Regions from separate parts of the Methylotenera sp. L2L1 genome, predicted to be linked through region 2. Evidence: riboswitches for the same ligand, from Rfam matches in the RefSeq annotation. Region 2 holds a riboswitch; the other holds the start of a gene.
The links. A riboswitch is a leader RNA that binds a small molecule or an ion and turns the genes downstream of it on or off. The one in region 2 is predicted to bind cobalamin.

Region 1: linked by a shared signal. The riboswitch ahead of FG24_RS09845 (ribonucleoside-diphosphate reductase subunit alpha) and the one ahead of FG24_RS05370 (TonB-dependent receptor domain-containing protein) in region 2 are both predicted to bind cobalamin.

What each region holds. Positions count from the first base shown of each region.
Region 1 is NZ_JQMG01000001.1:2,080,973-2,086,873, forward strand. It holds gene metE (5-methyltetrahydropteroyltriglutamate--homocysteine S-methyltransferase) at 1-982, shown strand, start outside; cobalamin riboswitch at 1,099-1,322, shown strand; gene FG24_RS09845 (ribonucleoside-diphosphate reductase subunit alpha) at 1,538-4,381, shown strand; gene FG24_RS09850 (ribonucleotide-diphosphate reductase subunit beta) at 4,557-5,690, shown strand.
Region 2 is NZ_JQMG01000001.1:1,146,048-1,151,948, reverse strand. It holds gene FG24_RS05390 (EVE domain-containing protein) at 1-24, opposite strand, end outside; gene FG24_RS05385 (DUF2237 family protein) at 92-463, shown strand; gene FG24_RS05380 (cell division protein ZapA) at 806-1,096, opposite strand; gene FG24_RS05375 (hypothetical protein) at 1,131-1,319, opposite strand; cobalamin riboswitch at 1,443-1,692, shown strand; gene FG24_RS05370 (TonB-dependent receptor domain-containing protein) at 1,839-3,725, shown strand; gene FG24_RS05365 (hypothetical protein) at 3,815-4,411, shown strand; gene cobO (cob(I)yrinic acid a,c-diamide adenosyltransferase) at 4,417-5,022, shown strand; gene FG24_RS05355 (cobyrinate a,c-diamide synthase) at 5,032-5,901, shown strand, end outside.

The DNA.
Region 1 (5,901 bases), 930 kb from region 2:
CTCATTCCCGCAAACGCGTGATATTCGTGCCAGTCGTGCGGCACTTAAAAAAGGAGAGATATCTTTAGCAGAATATGAGGTGGAAATTAGGTCTCATATCACACATGCTATTCGTGAGCAGGAGTCTTTAGACCTAGATGTGCTGGTTCACGGTGAGGCAGAGCGTAATGACATGGTGGAGTTCTTTGGCGAGCAATTGTCTGGTTATGTATTTACAGAAAATGGCTGGGTGCAAAGCTACGGTTCACGTTGCGTGAAGCCACCAGTGATTTATGGTGATGTCTATAGACCTAAGTCAATGACAGTTGATTTAGCGCGTTTTGCACAGTCATTATCTGACCGACCGGTAAAGGGCATGCTTACTGGCCCAATTACGATGCTGCAATGGTCTTTTGTCCGTGATGATCAGCCGCGCTCGACGACTGCTATGCAGTTAGCATTAGCGATACGTGATGAGGTAGATGATTTGCAGAAAGCTGGCATTGCGATTATTCAAATTGATGAGCCAGCATTACGTGAAGGCTTACCTTTGCAAAAGACTGTATGGGAGCATTATTTAGCTTGGGCAGTACGTGCATTTAAGCTGAGTGCCAGTGTGGCACATGACAGTACACAGATACATACGCACATGTGCTATGCCGAGTTTAACGATATTCTGCCTGCCATTGCTGCTATGGATGCGGATGTGATTACGATAGAAACATCTAGATCAGCCATGGAGTTGCTAGATGCATTTGGTGAATTTGATTATCCCAATGAAATTGGCCCAGGTGTTTATGACATTCACTCACCGAGAGTTCCTAGTGTTGATGCAATGGAGCACCTCATGTACCACGCAATTAGGGTGGTGCCTGTTGAGCGGCTTTGGATTAACCCAGATTGCGGCCTAAAAACGCGAGGCTGGGATGAGACAAGGCAGGCATTACAGAACATGGTCAATGTTGCAAAAACATTAAGAAAGCAATTTAGCCTAATTCATTAACTTTCTTGATTAACCTGTCTCAATAAATAATATCTTGTAAAACATATATATAGCTATTTATATTAAATATTTAGCTATATATTGTGTTTTTAAGTTGAAATAACCCACCATGTTGCGTTATAGTAAGCACATACGGTTCTTAAATTTCAATCTTAATTTAAGATAATAGGGAATACGGTGCGCAATTTCTATCATTGAAATTGCAATGCCGAAGCTGCCCCCGCAACTGTAATCAGCGAGTATTTTGTCTGACACGCCACTGCCTTTTAATCAAGGTGGGAAGGCTGACAAAATATATTGACCTGAAAGCCAGGAGACCTGCCGTAGACATTTTTTACATGGTTTAACTTTAAGTTTGATTGTGTAAAAGTACTTTTATAACGTTTGAGGCGGGGTGTCCTCGGCAGATGGAGTGGTTTGTCTTTGCACATTCACTTCGCCATGCTGGTTTTTATTTGAGCGAGCGGTCTTTTCTTAGCTTTCTGGTCTTAGCTTTTTGGAAATGATTTGCGCTGAATAAAAAGTGTCCTGCCCTTTGAGAAAAGGGAAATCAAAATGGATGATGCAGTTTCACATCATATCAATACATCTAATAACAATGGCTCCAGTCATACTAATGGACTAAGTTCTGAGTCGTTACCTACACTGCAAGTCATTCGCCGTAATGGTGATGTCGTTGCCTATCATCTTGATAAAATCTCGATTGCCATTACCAAAGCTTTTCTGGCCGTAGAGGGAAACCAAAGCGTAGCATCGCAGCGTGTGCGCGAGCAAGTCGCTATTTTGAGTCAGTTGGTGAATAACGCACTATTGCGCAGATTGCCTGCCGGCGGTGCGATTCATATTGAAGATATTCAAGATCAGGTTGAGCTTGCCCTGATGCGTAATGGTAACCATGATGTAGCACGCGCTTATGTGCTGTATCGTGAAAAGCGTAATGCGGAGCGTGCGGCAGACAAGATAAACCATACAGCACCAGCATCAAGCCACACACTCAATGTTAATGTAAGTGGAAAGCTTATCCCTTTAGATATCAAGCTCTTAACCTCGATGGTAGCAGAGGCATGCCAAGACCTAGGTGCAGAAGTTAATCCTGATATTGTGGTAGAGCAAGCCGTGCGCGATCTGTATGACGGCATTCCATTTGATGAGGTGCGCAAAGCATTAATCTTATCAGCACGCAGCCTGATTGAAACTGAACCCGCGTACAACTATGTAACTGCTAGGCTGCAGCTAGATTTAATCCGCACTGAAGTGCTAGGGGAGAGTGCACGCCAAAATGAGATGAAAAGCCGTTATGTCGAGTATTTCCCGCGTTATATCAAAATGGGTGTTGAAGCCGGTTTATTGGACGCTAAATTAGCGCAGTTTGATTTAAGTAAATTGAGCGCAGTATTTGTGGCAGAGCGTGATTTTCAGTTTGGCTACTTAGGCCTGCAAACCTTGTATGACCGTTATTTCTTGCACATTGAAGAGCGCCGCATCGAGTTGCCGCAGATATTCTTTATGCGCGTTGCGATGGGTTTAGCAATTAATGAGATTGACCGCGAGGACCGTGCAATTGAGTTCTATCACGTGCTATCTAGCTTTGATTTCATGAGCTCAACGCCTACTTTGTTTAATAGTGGTACTTTGCATTCACAACTGTCTTCATGCTACCTCACCACGGTGAGTGATGACCTAGATGGTATTTATCAAGGCATCAAAGAAAATGCATTGCTACAAAAATACGCAGGCGGTTTGGGTAATGATTGGACGCCAGTACGCTCATTAGGCTCACGCATTAAAGGCACTAATGGTAAGAGCCAGGGCGTGATTCCATTCTTGAAAGTCGTGAATGACACTGCTGTCGCGGTAAACCAAGGCGGCAAGCGTAAAGGGGCTGTGTGTGGCTACTTAGAAACTTGGCATTTAGATATTGAAGAGTTTCTGGATTTACGTAAAAACACCGGTGATGACCGCCGCCGCACGCATGATATGAATACAGCGCACTGGATTCCTGATTTATTCATGCGCCGCGTGACTGAGAGTGGTGAGTGGACATTATTCTCGCCGTCAGACGTGCCAGACCTGCATGATAAATATGGCAAAGCGTTTGAAGAGGCTTATGTTGAATATGAGCGCCGTGCAGATAATGGTGAGATTAAACTGTTCAAGCGCATTCCTGCACTGCAAATGTGGCGCAAGATGCTGTCTATGTTGTTTGAAACTGGCCATCCTTGGATTACGTTCAAAGATCCATGCAATATTCGTTCGCCACAGCAGCATGTAGGTGTGGTGCATAGCTCTAACCTTTGTACCGAAATTACGCTGAATACCTCCGATACGGAAATTGCCGTGTGTAATTTAGGCTCTGTCAACCTAGTACAACACTTGAAAGAAGTAGATGGAAAGTTAGTATTAGATAACGACAAGCTACAGGCGACCATTAAAGTGGGCATGCGTATGTTGGACAACGTGGTTGATATTAACTTCTATGCGGTGGGCAAAGCTCGAAACTCTAACTACCGTCACCGTCCTGTCGGTATGGGGATTATGGGCTTCCAAAACTGCCTGCATGCAATGCGTATCCCTTATGCAAGTAATGAAGCGGTGGAGTTTGCTGACCGTGCGATGGAAACCGTGTGTTACAACGCTTATTGGGCATCCACTGTGTTAGCAGAAGAGCGCGGTGCTTACTCAAGCTTTAAAGGTAGCTTGTGGGATCAAGGCATTCTGCCATTGGATACACTGGATTTACTATCAAATGAACGTGGTGGCAATGTAGAGGTAGATAGAAGCAAAACGCTGGATTGGGATGCTTTGCGTAAACGCATTCAAACAGTGGGTATGCGTAACTCTAACTGCGTAGCGATTGCACCTACGGCAACTATCTCTAATATCGTAGGTGTTTCTGCAAGTATCGAGCCTGAATATCAGAATCTTTACGTGAAATCTAACCTTTCTGGTGAGTTTACGATTGTGAACGAGCAGTTGGTGATTGATCTGAAAAACCGCGGTTTATGGGATGCTGTAATGGTCTCTGACTTGAAGTATTTTGATGGCTCACTCGCCCCCATAGACCGTGTACCTGCAGATTTGAAGCAGCTTTATGCCACGGCATTTGATGTTGACCCAAGCTGGTTAATTGAAGCAGCTGCACGCCGCCAAAAATGGATAGATCAAGCGCAATCGCTCAATCTGTACTTTGCTGTGCCATCAGGCAAGAAGCTAAATGATACCTATATGCTGGCTTGGAAACGTGGCCTAAAAACGACGTACTACTTGCGCTCATTAGGGGCAACTGCAGCGGAGAAATCTACTGGTAGCGGTGGTGAGTTGAATGCGGTTTCAGCCACACCAGAAGCAGCGCCCAAGATGTGCAGTATAGATAATCCAGAGTGCGAATCTTGCCAATAGGCAAATAAACTTCCCTAATCGTCATTCCCGCAAAAGCGGGAATCCATTTTTGGAATGATTCAATCATCTTAAATGGATGGATTTTAAACTTTTTAAAGTCAACATGGATTCCCGCTTTTGCGGGAATGACGGTGGTAAGTATGGTTTTTAAAAAATAAAGAATTAAGGAAAAAACATGCTCTCATTTGAAGATGAGGTTTACGAAGCGCCAGCTGCACCAAAGCTTGCGCCAGTGCCAACACCAAACACACAAACCACAACACCCGTAGCCGCAAACCAACCCTCTATCTCAGGCCGTGTAAACGCCTCGGATAAACGCATGATTAACGGCCAGACCGACGTCAACCAGCTAGTACCGTTTAAATACCATTGGGCGTGGGATAAGTATCTTGCAGGTTGTGCCAACCACTGGATGCCGCAAGAAGTATCGATGAGCCGTGATATTGCTCAGTGGAAAGATAGCACTGCACTCACGGATGATGAGCGCTTGATTGTGAAGCGTAATTTAGGTTTTTTCACCACGGCAGACTCACTCGCAGCAAATAACATCGTGTTAGGCACCTATCGACACATCACAGCACCAGAATGCCGCCAATACTTGCTGCGTCAAGGTTTTGAAGAGGCGATTCACACCCATGCTTATCAATATATCGTTGAAAGCCTAGGCTTGGATGAGGCGGAAGTCTTCAATGCTTACCAAGAAATACCTAGCATTAAAGCAAAAGATGATTTTCTGATACCGTTTATCAATACTTTGACTGACCCAGAGTTTAAAACAGGTACACCAGAGGCAGACCAGCAACTACTACGTTCACTTATTGTATTTGCGTGCATTATGGAGGGGTTGTTCTTCTACGTGGGTTTCCTGCAGATTCTGGCATTGGGCCGCCAAAATAAAATGCAGGGTGCGGCTGAGCAGTATCAATATATTCTGCGCGATGAATCTATGCATTGTAATTTTGGTATTGATGTTATCAACACCATTAAGCTTGAAAATCCTCATTTATGGACGCCTGAGTTCAGGGAGGAGATTAAATCCTTAATGCAGCATGGGGTGGAGTTGGAGTATCAGTATGCTGAAGCGACCATGCCACGCGGTGTGTTGGGTCTCAATTCAACCATGTTTAAAGAATACCTACGTTTCATTGCTAACCGCCGTTGCCAGCAGATTGGATTAGAGGCGCTATATCCAGGGGCGAATAACCCATTCCCATGGATGAGTGAAATGATGGACCTGAAGAAGGAAAAAAACTTTTTCGAGACACGGGTCACTGAGTATCAGACAGGTGGTGCATTAAGCTGGGATTAAGTGCTGCTTATACTGGTGTTAAGTTGAGTCTGGTGTAAGTTGTTAATGTCATATTTTTGATTGATTTTATAAGTGTTGAATGATTAAAACACTATATCAAGCAATGACGACACCAATTAAGCCACATCTTGTTGATAATGAATAAGCCGTTTGCGATAGATATTTTTCTGATATGATTAATGAAATGTAAGCATTTGTAACAAGTTGTTTG
Region 2 (5,901 bases):
AGACTTCATTAACCAATATCGCATTACGTTTTCCTGTCAAAAATGATTGTCTATGATAATCTATATCCAATCCAATTGAATAAATCTTACAATGACAAAACCACAACAAAAAAACGTAATTGGTACCGCATTACAAACTTGTAGCTTAGATCCAATCACAGGTTTTACTCGCTCAGGCTGCTGCGAAACTGGCGCTGAAGACCTTGGCAGCCACACAGTGTGTGCACAAATGACTGAAGAGTTCTTAGCATTTTCAATATCAAGAGGAAATGATTTAAGCACACCACGCCCTGAATATGGCTTTGCAGGCCTAACGGCTGGAGATCGCTGGTGTTTATGTGCAAGCCGTTGGCTAGAAGCATCAGAGGCTGGATTTGCACCGCCGGTGATTTTAGAGGCTTGCCATGAAAAGTGCTTGGAGATTGTTAGTCTGGCTGATTTGAAATATCACGCATTAAGATAATTGGTGATAAAAAGTACGCGCCACACCCACCCTTAAGCATTAGGGAGTTCTCCACGGACATAGCCTAAGCCAGCATCCTGAACCAAAAAGGCTCAAGTGGTAACAGCCTAGAGCGCATTAGGTACACCCGCCACAAGTGCTCTAAAAGAACACCTATTAGGGCGCGCACACAACAACTCGAATGACTAAAACCGATGCTATAAACTAGTTCAAGGAATTATTAGCCTAAACCACGCCGCAGAGAACAAACTGTATAACCTGACGTTTTATCTTTAACAATAAAACGATTGAATTGATTTTACTCTACTTACCAGAAAATTCTATTACCTATTTAAATATATATTACTTCTCACAAGCTTGATCAATTTGATCTTGCATCATTAAGATTCTACGCTTGATATCTCCAATATTCACATCACCGCTTTTACTATTTAACAGCTCGTATGACAAATTAAGCGCTGTCATAATGGCAATACGTTCAACCCCGATGACCTTACCACTGTCTCGGATATCACGCATTTTCTTATCTAAATAATTAACGGCATTCAGTAAACCAGGGCGCTCTTCATCCGTGCACGACACAGTAAAGTCACGCCCCATGATATTGACATCAACGCCTTTAATTTCACTCATTAGCTTTTACTCAACAATCATCATTTATTGAAACTCAAGGCAGGCTTTGCATTAACGCTTCGATACGCTCACTAGCTTTTGCCATATTAGCTTTTAACAGCGCTGTATCAGATTCCATCGTGCCTAGGTCAACACGTAGACGCGCGTTTTCATCACGCAACTCGTTATACAGTGCGATTAATTGCAACAGTTTTTGTTCCAGTGCTGATAAGTCTGCGTCCATACACTCACTATAATTGAAAAAATTGATTGTAGTCAATACTTAACAGTGATTTTTAAAAGTATTACAACACATTGTAAAAAAAATTGTCCAGGATAATTATCTCCTTTGAATCTTTAAGCGCTATAATTGTCGCTGTTGATAGGTGCCGAGTTTGTGATTAAACGAACAAGGTGAAACTGGGAAATAGGTGCGCTAATATTTTATTAAAGTATTGCAATGCCTACGCTGCCCCCGCAACGGTAAGTGAGCATGATTCCAAATCATTCTGTTTTACAATAGACCACTGAACAGCGCTATTTTATGGCGCATATTTGGGAAGGTGTAAAACATAGACCTCACAAGCCCGGAGACCGGCCTCGCGACAATTAGTTGGGAATACCGCGGGGTGACGGTTTATCAGAACGTACTGCATAGGCCAATCACCTTGATGCAGTTGCCTTTCGTTTCGATGCTTTAAACTCTCCAGTATTTCCTTTTTCACAGTTGCATGCGGGGTCGCATGTCACAAAAGGAAATCGAATGAACAAGAAAGTCATCGCAGGGCTGATCAGCCTTGCGTTTTATCACACCACATCTGCTACAGAAAGCATCAACTTAGACGAAGTTGTTGTCACAGCATCCAGAACATCACAAGCCCGTGAAAACGTCATCGGCGACGTCACAGTGATTGAGCGCCAAGAAATTGAACGCATGGGGGCAGGCTCTGTGACTGATGTTTTGCGTATGCAGCCAGGTGTGCAAATTAACGCTAACGGTGGCGCAGGCACCTCTAGCAGTGTTTACCTACGAGGCACAAACGATCAACACGTCGTGGTATTAGTGGATGGCTTACGTATCAACTCCGCGACATCAGGCACGACTGCCTATGAAAATATTCCATTGGCTCAAATTGAGAGAATAGAAATTTTGCGCGGCCCCGCTTCAAGTCTTTATGGCGCAGATGCGATTGGTGGCGTGATTCAGATATTTACCCGCAAAAACTCATCTGAAAAGCCATTGATCAATGCCGCAGTTGGGTTAGGTTACTTCAACACAAAAACAGCAGAGTTTGGCATCAATGGTGGCTTCAAAGCACTTAAATATGGTGTCAATATCAGCAGCATGGATACGGATAGCTTTTCTGCCAAACGTATTCGTACAGGTGAGGATGATGATAATGACGGTTATCACAATTTAAGCACCTCTGGCTTTTTAGAGCTTGAATTAAAAGAAGGCCACTCTTGGGGACTGCAGTATTTTGAAAGTAAGGGCCGTAATCATTACGATAGCGGTTATAACAACTATGGTAACCAGACGCTGCAAAGCTATGCGTTTACCAGCAAAAATCAATTTACCGATGCATGGCATAGCACGTTCAAATTAGGGATGGGTATCGATGATTCAGACAGCCATGCACGCCCAGTGACTAACATAGCACTTTCTTCCTACAACCCTAGTGGTGTTACAAACTATCGCACTGAACAAAAGCAACTGACCTGGCAGAATGATTTGAAATTACCAGTAGGGATGTTAACCCTGCTGTATGACCGTTTGGAACAGGATGTTGATAGCGATCCGGGACCTAAAGTAAAGTTTAAAAAAGAACGCAACAATGATGGTTTTATGGCTGGCTATTTACTTAATTACAACAAGCACTCATTGCAATTATCAGTACGTGAAGACCACAATACTCAGTTTGGCAATTACACTACGGGTGGTGCCGGCTACGGCTTTCGCATTACGCCTGAATGGCGCGTAACAGCAAGTTATGGCAAAGCATTTAAAGCGCCAACGTTTAACCAACTGTATTACCCAAGAATTACAGGCTTCTCTGGGAACCCAAATTTAGACCCAGAGAAATCACGCAATCGCGAAGCTTCTGTTCGCTATGAGGTTCGTCAATTTTCGGCTGGCATGACAGCTTTTTATAATGACATTGAAAACTTAATCGTCAATGGCGACCCTGTGAAGAATGTGAATCAGGTAAACATACAGGGCGTTACTTTTGACGGAAATTGGCACATCACCGACAACCTAACACTGGCTGGTAACTTTACAACGCAATCACCAAGAATTGAAAAGTCAGCAAATATCAGTGAAAACGATCAGTTATTAGATAGGCGCGGTAATCGCTATGGCGCACTCAGCTTACTACACACATGGGGAAATTTACAGTGGGGCTCTGAAGTTATCGGAGCATCAACACGCTACAACAACTCCACCAACACAAAACCAATGAGAGGTTATATGTTGGTTAACTTAAGTGCCAACTATAAGCTCTCACCTGAATGGAAGCTGGAAGCGCGTGCAAATAACGTGTTCGATAAAAACTATATTCTTTCTTACACTGGCAACACAGCAACTTCTGTGCCTTACAACACAGCAGGCAGCAACTTGTTTGTAGGTTTGCGCTATAACATGCAGTAGTCATTGCAACAATCCTTGGGTGAGTGAAAACTCGCCCAAGAAAAACGCATTTACGCTAAAATCGTGTTCTATTTAATTGTATTTTTAAAATGACTCAACCGGAGGCTGCACCTATCATGCTAACACTTTCTAAAACACAACAAATTCTTATAGGTGTTGCGCTTGCTACACTTATTTTTGTGACGCGCGGCCATCACTTTGCTTCTATCAATAGCTTGCCTAGCGCTTCTTATGCTGTATTTTTTCTTGCTGGTTTATATCTAAGCCCAGCCTTAGCATTTGCAGCGTTATTAGCCCTATGTGTGGGGTTAGACCTTTATTCAGTGACGTTCCAAGGCGTTAGCAACTTCTGCGTGACACCTGCGTATGGCTTTTTATTACCGGCTTATGGTGTGATGTGGTTAGCTGGTCGCTGGTTTGCAAAACGCTATAGCTTTAGCACCAAGGCAATTTTACCTTTAGTGGCGAGTGCTACGATTGCCGGTGCGGTAGGTGAGTTGTTCTCTAGCGGTGGTTTCTACTTCTTTGGTGGCCGCTATGCTGACCCAACCATTGCTGAATTTGGTGCGCGTTTAGTGAAATACGCACCTAACCAATTTGAAAACCTAGGCTTCTGGTTAGCAGTTGCAGCGGTAGTACACATTGCTTTTGCATTAGCTAGCGGTGTAAGTCGCGCTAAAGCATAATTTAAATGTCATCTGATGATAAAAACACGCGCCATACCTCACGTATGGTGCGTAAAAAAGCAGTGATTGATGCTGCGATTGAACAAGCAAACCAAGAAAAAGGCTTGTTATTAGTACTCACAGGCAATGGTAAAGGCAAAAGTTCATCTGCGTTTGGCATGATGGCGCGCGCTTTGGGGTACGGCATGAAAGTGGGCGTAGCGCAGTTTATCAAAGGACGCAGTGATACTGGTGAAGAAGCCTTTTTTCGTGGCCAGGCCAACGTAGAGTGGCATGTACTGGGTGAAGGCTTCACCTGGAATACACAAGATAGAGAACGCGATACAAAAACTGCACAAGCAGGATGGGCCATTGCGCAACGCATGTTGCGCGACCCTGACATTAAACTGGTGATTCTGGATGAACTCACCTACACCATGAAATATGGGTATCTTGATCTGCCCCAAATATTAGCAGATATTGCAGCGCGACCTGCGATGCAACATGTGGTGGTGACTGGCAGAGGCGCTCCAGCAGCGCTCACCGAGATGGCGGATACCGTCAGCGAGATTATGGACATTAAACATGCATGGCGTGCTGGCATCAAGGCCCAGCCAGGCATAGACCTTTAAAGAACAGCTATGACTACCTGCAGCGCTGTACTCATTTCAGCCCCAGCATCTGGGCAAGGAAAAACCTTTATTACAGCGGCGCTGGCACGTGCATGGCGCAATCAGGGTTTACGCGTTCAAGCATTTAAATGCGGCCCTGACTTCTTAGACCCGATGATTTTAGAAGTTGCCACGGGGCGCCCTGTATACAACCTAGATTTTACGATGTGTGGCGAAAGCGATGCGGAAGCGCAACTCTATCGCGCGGCACAAGATGCTGATTTGATTATCGTCGAGGGCGTGATGGGTCTGTATGACGGCTCCCCCTCAAGCGCAGATATTGCAGTTCGATTTAACTTACCTGTATTACTGACAATAGATGCCAGTGGCATGGCACAAACGTTTGGTGCGCTAGCCAACGGTTTGCTATCACACTACCCTAAGCTAAAATCGGCAGGCGTCGTTGCGAATAAAACTGGGAGCGTGGGGCATGGAAAATTGCTGCACGACTCACTACCACCACACATCAACTGGTTTGGCGCATTACAAAAAAACGCAGCATTGAGCTTACCGGAGCGGCATCTTGGCTTATTCCGTGCAGGCGAAATCAGTGACCTGGAGCAGAAAATTGAGGATGCAGCCAGTGCACTTGCACAAGATTTATCGCGCCCGCCTACAGTCACATTTAGTGTGCCAAGCACACTACCGCCACCTAAACTCCTTGCTGGCAAAACAATCGCCATCGCAAGGGATGAAGCATTCTGCTTTATTTATCAGGCCAACTTAGACTGTTTGCAAGACATGGGAGCATCGCTGCGGTTTTTCTCGCCATTAGATGACCACATATTGCCAGAAGCCGACGCCTACTGGCTGCCCGGCGGCTACCCTGAGCTGCACCTA